DNA from 2 places in the Olsenella sp. AGMB03486 genome. Region 2 is predicted to be linked to the other one. Evidence: riboswitches for the same ligand, from Rfam matches in the RefSeq annotation. Region 2 holds a riboswitch; the other holds the start of a gene.

Region 1 (5,511 bases), on a different contig from region 2:
GGAGACAGGCGCACTCGGCGCAGGATCGCGTACGCGCACGCTTTCTGCCGAGTCGGACAATGCCGGCTTCTTCGTGTGGGCTACAGGCGATGCTCAAGAGGCAAAGCTTCTGAGAGAATACTGCAGGGCACATCCAGCGCAGGTCGTCTACGGCGAGTGGATGGGCAAGGACAAGCTCATCGGCTCCTTCAAGGGCTACGACAAGAGGGCTCTGGGCACGCTGTTCATCTACGACGTGCTCGACGAGGAGGCTGGAGGATATCTCCCCGAGCCCACGTGGAGGGAGGAGCTTGCCAAGGCGGGCCTCGAGCCCTATTTCGTGAAGCTTCTGGCTGTGCTTGACCATCCGACTGAGGTAGATGTTCTCGATCTTGCAAAGAGGAACGACTTCCTTATCGAGGGGACCGGCAAGGTCGGCGAGGGCGTCGTCTGCAAGGTGCCTGGCTGGAAGAACCAGTTCGGCCGCATGGCATACGGGAAGATCGTGCTCGACGAGTTCAAGCGGCAGGGGAGGAAGCCTGCCTTTCATGGACAGGTGGAGCCTGCCATCATCGAGGCATTCGTGACGGATGCCGAGATCGAGAAGACAATAGCGAAGGTATGCGTCGCGTGCGGCACCGACGAGTTCGACCCGGCGAGCCGCAAGATGATGGGGATGCTCATCTCCTTCAGCTGGAAGGATCTGCTTGGGGAGTGCCCGAACTGGGCCAGGAAGTTCAGGAATCCGAAGGTCGACCTCGGGACCATGCAGGGTCTCTGCTCCAGACGTGTCGGCACATTTGCTGCAGGCAAGCATTAGGACTGCCTGCATGGAGAAAAGCAGGAAAGAGCAGCCCGTATGGGACGGAAATGAACGTCCTGTACGGGCTTCCTGCTTTTATGGGAGGGATTCAGGAACTCCTGCTTACCTCGAGATCGAACGAGTTGCTGTCTCCGCGGTAGGTGGCAACGGAGTACTCCACCGCTGTCCCGTCCGCATCGCGCGCGACGGAGTGGAAGACGATCAGGGAGTCTCCTGGCTCCACATCGAGAAGCGCTGCCGTGGCACCTTCTGCCTTGATGGCCTCGAGGTGGCGCCGTGCACGCATGACCTGCTTCCCGCATTCGCTCATGGCGGCATAGAGGCTTTTCGTGTCGAAGTCGTACTGGTCGAGCCCAGGATAGAGCGCATAGGGGATGTAGCTTTCCACGAAGACATTGGGCTCTCCGTCTGCATAGCGCAGGCGCACAAGCTTGTAGACCTCGTTTCCCGGGGAGAGCTCGAGCGCCTCCTGCACCGCCTCGCCTGCACGCTCGCGGCGGAACGTGAGCACCTTCGTGCTCGGCATGCGTCCTGCCAGACGCATCGCATCCTCGAAGCTTGCGAGCTCCATCGTGAATCCGCGCTGGCTTACTTTGGGATGCGTAACGATCGTGCCACGCTTGCGGCGCTTTTCCAGGAAGCCCTCGCTTGCAAGGATCTGGAGCGCCTGGCGAACAGTGGGCCGGCTCACGCCGTAGGCCTGCGCGAGCTCGATCTCCGTGGGGATGGTCGTGCCCTCGGGATAGGTCCCGTCCTTGATCTTCGCGAGAAGGTCGTCCTTTATCCTGTCGTAGAGCGTCTCTGCCACGTCTGGCCTTTCGTCTGTGTGGATGCCCCCATTGTAGGTGACTGGGAATGGCATGAAGTAAGGTATGACATAAAAAGTCTGGGAAAGCAGCAAATTCTGGTCCAGGTACCTGCTGCTTGAAAGAATCTTCTGCAAGAAAGTCAGGCAATTGCGGCATAGAGGTCAGCTATAGGCGCTATTATGTCAGACATAAAGACCGACAGAGGCAGAACATGGTGCCTGCCTTCCGGAAAGGGAGCATGCATGAAGCGCTATACGATCTCAGAGCTTGCGTATATGGTCGACCATACGAATCTGCATCCCGATGCGACGCGCAAAGACATGGAGAAGCTCTGCCATGAGGCAGTGACGTATGGCTTCCATATGGTTGCCGTCAATTCGGTGCAGTCGAAGCTCTGCTCGACCCTGCTTGCTGGCACGAATGTCCATACGGGCGCTGCCATCTCCTTCCCGCTTGGCCAGACCTCGATCGCCACGAAGGTCTTCGAGACGAAGGATGCCCTTGCAAATGGCGCGAACGAGATCGACTATGTCGTGAACCTCACGGAAGTGAAGGCGGGCAACTGGGACTACATCGCATCGGAGATGTCGCAGATCGTGCGTGTCTGCCGCGAGGCAGGTGTGCCTTCCAAGGTGATCTTCGAGAACTGCCTGCTCACGCATGAGGAGAAGCTGAAGCTCTGCGAGGTGGCCTCGAAGGTGCTGCCGACCTTTGTGAAGACCTCTACCGGCTTCTCGACGGGCGGCGCTACGGTCGAGGATGTCCGCCTCATGAGGGGGCATGTCGATCCGCGCGTGAAGGTGAAGGCGGCAGGCGGCATCCGCACGGCCGATGCCTTCCTTGCAATGGTCGCGGCAGGCGCCGAGCGCATTGGCTGCAGTGCCGGCGTTCCCATCATGGAAGAGCTCAAGCAGCGTGCAGCCGAGTCCGGCACGGACATCTTCGAGCTGTAAGGACCTCTATGGGACCGATACTCTTGAGGCCAAACTACATCTCTCCCGTCTGGTCAGGTCCTCGAATCAATGAGGCGAGAGGACTCGAGGCGGATGTAGCCGGCCTCCACGGCGTCCGCGAGGTTGCCGCTTGAGGCTGTTGTGGATCCTCGCCACGGTATCGGCGACGTAGCCCTCCTTCAGGAGCTCGGCGTCCAGCGCCTTCACGGTCCTGGTGGTGATCTCGTTGATGCGCATGTTGCCCAGGTGCCTCCTGATCACGTCGACCTCGCTGCGGTACTTGGTGGCCGTGCTCGAGGCGATGAGCCTGTTGGCCTCCATCTGGTTGATGCTCTCCGGCATGAAGTCGCAGATCCGAGGGACGTCCTCCTTCCTCTGCTTCTCCAGCAGGTCGCCCATGACGGCCTCGCGCTCCAGCTGCTCGCGGATGTGGCGCTTCTCCCTCTGGGCGGCGCGCTGGCTCGTCGAGCGGAAGTTCCTGGACACGTACTTGCGCACCTCCCGGTCGTACTGGTCGCGTCCGTAGTAGCAGAACCTCGCCTGCCAGCGGTCGCCGTCTATGTGCCTTACCGAGCCCTCCGAGTACTTCGTCATGACATGCCTCCCGTCTGCTGCGGCGTCGCTGCGGGACCTGATGGCCCGCGGCGACGTCCGGGTTTCCGTAACTGGGTAGTGCCGAGATACCTCCCAGATGGATTCCGTTCCTAGATGGACTGTCGAGCCCAAGAATCCATCTAGGAGGCGTCAATTAGGCTAACGTGGTGGACTCCTGGCACATCCAGATGGACTGCGTTTCCGGACTCCGCGGACGAGAAAGCACTCGTGTCAGCCTACGTCACAAACGGTCATATGACCCAATCTGCCTGGGTGTTTGTGATGGACTGTGCGCGCGCTATAATGGCCTTGACATGGGGGAGCTGGGACTATGGCCCGGCTGAGAGGTGGCACCTTCTGCCACGACCCAATTACCTGATCCGGATAATGCCGGCGTAGGGACCAGAGCAACCTGTTCGGGCGCCTTACGTGATGCAGGGCGCCTTTTTGGTGCCCGGAAAGGATATGCATGAACTGCTCTGTCGCAATCCAGTATCTGCCGCTCGATGCGGCAACCGACGAAGAGGTATGCCGCATCGTCGATGCGGTCATCGCCTACATCGACTCCACGGGCATCGACTACTTCGTAGGGCCCTTCGAGACCGCTATCGAGGGCGATTACGACGAGTGCATGGAGATCGTGAAGCAGTGCCAGCTCGTCGGCGCCAAGGCCGGCTGCAAGCATGTGGCGACCTATGTGAAGATCGACTACCGCTCCGAGGGCGACGTAATGACCACAGAGCACAAGGTGGGGAAGTACCATCCCACGGACAGCGAGTTCCAGGACAGGAGCGAAGACGTTGCCTAGCGAGGATGTCTCCGAAGAGACGGAGAAGAAGGCAGAGGAGCTGCTTGCCAAGCGCAGGAAGCGTGCGCACCGCCGTGCCGTCATGATTCCTGCATTGACGATACTGGCGATCCTTGCAATCTGGCAGCTTGTCGTCGTGGTCGGCCTCATCCCGAACTTTCTTCTGCCGAGCCCGACCCAGGTCATCACGGCGCTTGTGACCGATGCAGGGCTTCTTGCCTCGCACTCCGTGACGACGCTTGTCGAGTCCATCCTGGGCCTCGTTATCGGCGTCGCCGTCGGCTTTGTCGTGGCAGTGCTGATGGACCGCTTCGAGGGCGTGGCACTGGCGCTCAATCCTCTCGTCACGATCAGCCAGACGATTCCCACCGTCGCAATCGCGCCGCTTCTCGTCCTCTGGTTCGGCTACGGCCTTGCCCCGAAGATCGTCCTCGTCGTTATCTCCACCTTCTTCCCCGTGACGGTATCGCTTGTCTCGGGATTTCGCTCGGTCGACCCCGATCTCCTCGACCTCATGCGTACGATGAACGCAAGCCGGTGGCAGATCTTCTGGCAGGTGAAGCTGCCGGCAGCACTGAATGAGTTCTATAGCGGCCTTCGCATCTCAGCTACCTACGCAATCGTCGGTGCTGTCATCGCCGAGTGGCTCGGCGGCTTCAGCGGACTCGGCGTGTACATGACACGCGTCAGGAAGTCGTTCTCCTATGACCGCATGTTTGCCGTGATCATCCTGATCTCGGCCCTCTCCCTTCTCCTCATGAAGGGCGTCGATGCACTCCAGAAACTCACCATGCCTTGGCTCAAGGCAGAAAGGAAGAACAGAAAATGAAGAATCTCTCCCGCCGCGCATTTTTGGGAGCAGGCGCCCTTGCCTGCACGAGCGCTCTTGCCGCCTGCGGATCCTATGACAACTCCGGTGCCCAGTCCCAGTCGCAGAGCTCGTCTGCTTCCTCGTCTTCGGATTCATCCGAAACGACGCATATCGACTTCTGCCTCGACTACACCCCGAACACGAACCACACCGGCATCTACGTCGCCCAGAAGAAGGGCTGGTTTGCCGATGAAGGTCTCGATGTCTCGATCATCCAGCCGGCAGACGATACCGCAGAGGCCCTGATCGGCTCGGGCCAGGCGCAGATGGGCGTCTCCTACCAGGACTACATTGCCAATGCCCTTGCCTCTGACAATCCGCTTCCAATCCAGGCAGTCGCTGCCATCATCCAGCACAACACCTCTGGCATCATGAGCCGCCAGGAGGATGGCATCACGTCCGCAAAGAAGATGGAAGACCATGTCTATGCGACGTGGGACATGCCGGTCGAGCAGGCGACGATCAAGCAGGTCATGGAGGCAGACGGCGGCGACTTCTCGAAGCTCAAGATGGTTGCCTACTCCGTGGACGACGAGGTCAGTGGCCTCAAGGCGAACATGTTCGACTGCGTCTGGGTCTATGAGGGATGGGCTGTGCAGAATGCTGCGGTCCAGGACTATCCGGTGAACTACTTCAGCTTCATCTCGATGGATCCGGTCTTCGACTTTTATACG
Region 2 (5,511 bases):
CGAGTCTGGCCGCTCTTGACAGGAGGCGGTGCCGGAGCAGACGCTGGCATCAGCGAGAAACGTTCTGTCGGAGAGGAGAAGGCCATGTCGAGCTTCAAGACGTTTCAGCAGACCATTGCTGCCAAGGCGCTGGACGCAAGCCATGTAGAGGCCACCTTCGAGAACGGCAGCGCTGCCATCCTCGACCTCTCCGACATCAAGGGCCAAGGTCCCTGGGCAAAGCTCCAGGATCCGGCCTTCTTCGAGCGCGCACATGCCGCCTTCGGCACCATCGTCTGGCCAGACGGCATAGACCTCGCGCCCGAAGAGGTCTGGGTCCGCGCGCAGAAGGCTGCCTGCTAGATACGAGGCAGTCCGAGATAGGCTCCTTCCGGAAGCACCGTCTTGCTCTGAAGGCCACAGGCAAGCACGAGCTTTGCCTGCCTCACCGCATCTTCCGTGCCTCTGTCTGCGGCGAGTCCCGCTGCAATGGCGCTCGAGAGCATGCATCCCGTTCCGTGGGCAGAGCCACCCGCGACAGGCGGAACCGATATCCAGGAGACGCCGTCCTCTTCAGCCAGGCAGTCATCGGCAAGTCCCAGATGCCCGCCCTTGAGAAGGACAGCGCAGCCGAAGCGGCGCTGGAGCTCAGCAGCTGCAGCGACCATGCCATTCCGCGAAGCGATCTCATGTCCCAGGAGCTTCTCCGCCTCAGGCACATTCGGCGTGATGAGCGTAGCCAGGCGGAAGAGGGAGAAGAGCCCTTCTTCTGCATCCTCCTCGAGAAGCAGGGTCCCGCTCGTTGCCGCGAGCACGGGATCGACCACGATGTTCTGCGCACCGACCTGCCTCAGCGTCTTCGCTGCTACAGCAGCTATCTCTTGCGTGCCGAGCATGCCGATCTTCACGGCAGAGGGCACAAGGTCTTCGAAAGCAGCACGGATCTGCTGCTGCACAAGCTCGGGCGGAAGCGGCGTGACCACATGCACTGCCGCAATCGACTGCGCCGTCACGGCCGTGGCTGCCACCTTGGGATGAAGGCCCATTCCCGAGATGGTTGCCACGTCCTGCGCCAGGCCTGCCCCGCCCGAGCTGTCAAGCCCTGCTATAGCAAGGACCGCTTTCATGCGGAGACGACCTTCTGAAGCTCTGCCTTGAGCTTCTCTGTCGCCGTACGGCAGTCATCTGCGGCAAAGATGGCAGAGACGACTGCCCCTCCGGCAACGCCCGTGCCTTCGAGCTCATGCGCCGTCGTGGCATCGACGCCGCCGATACCGATGACGGGAATGGGGACCGCCGCGCAGATGCGGGTCAGCTCCCCATAGGTCACATCGACCGCGTCGGGCTTCGTCGGCGTCGGATGGAGCGCACCGACGCCGAGATAGTCGGCACCTGCCTTCCAGGCAGCCACAGCCTCATCCACGGTCTGGGCAGAGACGCCGATGATTGCATCCTCGCCCAGGATCTCGCGGGCCTTGCTGCAGGCAAGGTCTTCCTGTCCAACATGCACGCCGTCAGCGCCCACCTTCTTTGCAAGCTCGACATCGTCGTCGAGCACGAAGGGGACGTGGTGGGCAGCGCAGATGTCCTTGAGTTCGAGCGCAAGCTTCTCCGTCTCCTCGACGGAGGCCTTCTTCTCGCGGAGCTGGATGAAGGTAGCGCCTCCTGCAATGGCATCCTCGACACAGGAGGCAAGCGTCCTTCCGCGGAGCCAGGCTCTATCTGTCACGGCATAGCAGAACATGCTCTTCCTGATAGCATCGGCAGACCAGGGGCCTCTCTGGCAGGGTCCGAGCCTCTTCTCTCCCGCCATCAGAGATCTGCCACCTTTGCGGATGCCACAAGGTCTCTGCCCTGGACATTCGAGAGCGCATCGATCAGATAGACGCGGAAGCTACCGGTGCCGTCCTCTCCTGCCATGCGTGCGCGTGCCTTCTCGCCGCAGATGCCCATCATCGAGATGCCGGCAACCGTTGCCATATATGCATCCTCATTCGCTGCCAGGTAGGCCGGAAGCATTGCCGAGAGCATGCAGCCTGTGCCGGTGATGCGGCCCATCATCGAGACGCCATTCCTGATGGCGCAGGTCCTCATGCCGTCGCTCACGATATCGATAGCGCCCGTCACGGCAACCGTGCACTTCCATGCCACGGCAAGGCTCTTCACGAAGGCAGCTGCCTCGGCAAGGTTCTCCTCTGTCGCCACGTCAGCAGCCGAGGCATCGACGCCACGGGTCGAGGACGAGGCTCCACCAAGCGTACGGATCTCGCTCATGTTGCCGCGGACCAGCTGGGGATGGTAGGTATCGAGCAGGTGCTGTGCCGTCTCGGTACGGAGCTTCGAGGCACCGGCACCGACCGGATCGAGCACGATTGCATGGCCCAGAGACGCTGCCTTTGCGGCGGCATGGTTCATGCCTTCGATGCTCCGGCGGTTCAGGGTGCCGATGTTGAGGTCGAGCCCATTGCAGATGGATGTGATGTCTTCCACGTCGTCCGGCTCGTCGCTCATGATCGGGCTGGCACCGATAGCGAGGACCGCATTTGCGCAGTCATTCACCGTGACATAGTTCGTGATGCAGTGCACGAGAGGCGACGTCTTCCTGACATTGTCGAGGCAGGCACCAAGCTCTTCCGTATTCATAGGTATGCTCCTCCATGCAGCGAGAAGCAGATGCTGCCATCCGCCCTGCTGCTTCATGTGCTTTTCTTCTCTTCGCTTCTAGCCGAGGTCGACCGTAAGACCTGCCATGATTCTGTTCACGGTGCGGGCGGCGCACATCTTGCCGCACATCGTGCAGGTGCCATCCTCCTCAGGAGGCGCCTCCGCAATGATCTCCTTCGCACGGTCAGGATCTATTGCGCATGCGAACATGCCATCCCAGTCGACACGGCGGCGGGCATCGCTCATCTTGTTGTCGATGTCGCGGGCTCCCGGAATGCCCTTCGCGATATCTGCGGCATGGGCTGCGATGCGGGTGACGACGAGGCCTTCGCGCACTTCCTTTGCATTGGGGAGCTTCAGGTGCTCGGCCGGCGTCACATAGCAGAGCCAGTCAGCACCGGAAGATGCGGCGACGGCACCGCCGATAGCGGCCGTGATGTGATCATAGCCCGGCGCGACATCCGTTACGAGAGGTCCGAGCACATAGAACGGCGCACCATGGCAGAGGCGCTTCTGGAGCTTCATGTTTGCCTGGATCTCATCCAAGGCCATATGTCCCGGTCCTTCGACGACAACCTGGACACCCTTCTTCCAGGCACGCGTCGTGAGCTTGCCGAGCTCGACCAGCTCTGACACCTCGGAGGCATCCGTCGCGTCATACGTGGAGCCGCCACGCATTGCGTCGCCGAGGCTGATTGTCACGTCGTGGTCATGGAGGATATCGAGCACGTCGTCGAAGTGCTCATAGAAGGGGTTCTCCTCCCCTGTTGTCATCATCCACCCGAAGAGGAGCGAGCCGCCACGCGACACGACATTCGTGAGACGCTTCGTCTCGAGGAGAGTATTCAGGACCGAGCGGTTGAAGCCAGCATGGATGGTCATGAAGTCGACGCCGTCTTCGGCATGCGCTTCCACGACGTCCAGGAAGTCCTGGGCCGTGAGCTTCACGAGAGGCTTGTCGTTGTAGCCGATTGCATCGTAGATGGGGACCGTGCCGACCATGAGAGGAGTCTTGGAGATAAGCTCGCGGCGGAACGGACGGGTCTTGCCAGAGTTCGAGAGGTCCATGATCGCATCCCCGCCGAGCTCTTCTGCAATCCTGACCTTCTCCCACTCCTCCGGTGCATTCTGGATATCGCCGGAAATGCCGAGATTCACGTTGACCTTCGTGCGCAGGCCTGTTCCCACGCCGCAGGGCTTGAGTGCCTTGTGTGCCGGATTCGCAGGAATCGCGATTGTTCCTTTTGCGACACCGTCTCTGATGAATTCGTCGGATCTGTGTTCTGCCACTGCTACTGCGTGCATCTCGTCGGTCACGGTACCTGCACGCGCAGCATCCATCTGCGTCATGGCGCTCCCTTCGTTGGCATTACCCACATCAGGTTCCAAGGGTCGGCACCGCATTGGATGCCCTCTCAGCCAGCGTGCGCCAGCTCCCCTATCGAGTTGTAATGGTAGCACGTATCCCTTCTGCTGCAGCCTTGCCCGCATGACGGAAACGATATCGTCTCATCGGATGCGGGCGTCACTCCGCAACGCACGGCAAGTGGCCCCAGGCGGCCCTAAAGAACCGAGTCACGAGTTCTCCACAAGCCAGAACGCCCATGCCCGCAGCAGGCGCAAGCCCGAAGGGCGTTCGCCCCTCTTCGAAGACGCCTCCAGCTACTGCTGGCGCCTCCTCGCGACGAACCGCTGGTTCTTGCTACGAGGCCTGTCCGGCAGCGTTCGGACGAGCTCGCCCGCGTCCGCGAGGGGGTTCAGGTACGCATGCGCGACATAGCTCACGTTGACGCCGAAGTGGTCCGCCACCTCCTGCCTGCTTCGCGGCACGTCGCAGAACGCGATGAGCGCCTCCCTGGACAGCTCTTCCATCCCGCCAATGGACTCGTGGCGCCCCTCGGGAAGGCTGTAGAGCCTCACCGTGAACGTGTCCCTCGAGTCAACGAACACCGGCTGCCTCAGGCCAGCCCTTCGCATCTCATCGCGTATGACGGGAATCCCCGAGTGTCGGTTCTCCGCGACCCTCATGATCTCGAGCAGGGACACGAGCGTGGGATTCCTCGTCGGCATGTTCTCGTGGCCGAGGTCATCGACGCTCTGCCCGCCATAGATCCCGCCGGGGTTCCAGCACTCGAGCCGATCGGAGTAGATGGCGAGCCGGCAGGGGGTGCCGTCACTGTAGGGTCCGTAGTCGCGGTGCATGAGCGAGTTGGTGACCACCTCCCTTACGGCGTTCTCTGGATACTCGGGAATGTCTCTTCTCCTGCCCTCCTCGACGACGACCTTCGTCCTCGTATTCCTGCGGACGAACGCCATCGCGTCCTCGATAATCTGGTCGACGGTTCCCTCCAGGCGCTTGGAGTCAAGGAAGCGGGTCCCGTCCTCGGCCTGCGTGATCTCGGTTCCCGCCACAGCCACAGCCGTCATGCACAGGTTGGGATATACCTGCTGGGGATAATCGCCGAGGCACATGAGGCCGGCCAGCGTCGGGGCGCCCCCGCGCTCCGCACCCGTGAGCGACAGAACCTCGCTGGCATCCCTATGCGACAACCTGGGGCGACCCTCCTTCGCGTCCCTTACGAAGGCGTCGACGCGCTCCTCGTCCATCATCTCGTGAGTCGCCTGCGGACTCACGCTCACGTCGCTGCGCACGCCATCCTTGAACGACTCGATGGAATAGAGCTCCGCCTGGGTCATATGGAGGTCCTGGTCCCCGACCCTCACATAGGAGCCCTTCGTGATTCCCGCCGTCCTTCGGTAGGCCGGACGCATCCCGGCGGGCAGCCCCTCGAGGAACGCCCCCACGAGGATCGCTCCTTTCCAGACCGTCGTTGCGAAGGATGGGTGGAGCTCAGGCTGCATCTCTTT

The links. Region 2 has a riboswitch for thiamine pyrophosphate ahead of thiC (phosphomethylpyrimidine synthase ThiC). Riboswitches for the same ligand answer to the same signal wherever they lie in the genome.
Region 1: another riboswitch for thiamine pyrophosphate. It lies ahead of ABVS03_RS04330 (MTH1187 family thiamine-binding protein); the one in region 2 lies ahead of thiC (phosphomethylpyrimidine synthase ThiC).

The regions. Positions count from the first base shown of each region.
Region 1 covers NZ_JBEVTM010000006.1:20,144-25,654, forward strand. Annotated here, with positions in the region: gene ABVS03_RS04310 (RNA ligase family protein) at 1-799, shown strand, start outside; gene ABVS03_RS04315 (GntR family transcriptional regulator) at 891-1,610, opposite strand; gene deoC (deoxyribose-phosphate aldolase) at 1,854-2,564, shown strand; gene ABVS03_RS04325 (hypothetical protein) at 2,631-3,158, opposite strand; TPP riboswitch at 3,466-3,577, shown strand; gene ABVS03_RS04330 (MTH1187 family thiamine-binding protein) at 3,628-3,966, shown strand; gene ABVS03_RS04335 (ABC transporter permease) at 4,049-4,795, shown strand; gene ABVS03_RS04340 (ABC transporter substrate-binding protein) at 4,792-5,511, shown strand, end outside.
Region 2 covers NZ_JBEVTM010000004.1:154,653-160,163, forward strand. Annotated here, with positions in the region: gene ABVS03_RS03445 (DUF2442 domain-containing protein) at 85-342, shown strand; gene thiD (bifunctional hydroxymethylpyrimidine kinase/phosphomethylpyrimidine kinase) at 339-1,106, opposite strand; gene thiE (thiamine phosphate synthase) at 1,103-1,792, opposite strand; gene thiM (hydroxyethylthiazole kinase) at 1,792-2,622, opposite strand; gene thiC (phosphomethylpyrimidine synthase ThiC) at 2,701-3,993, opposite strand; TPP riboswitch at 3,981-4,093, opposite strand; gene ABVS03_RS03470 (ATP-binding protein) at 4,306-5,511, opposite strand, start outside.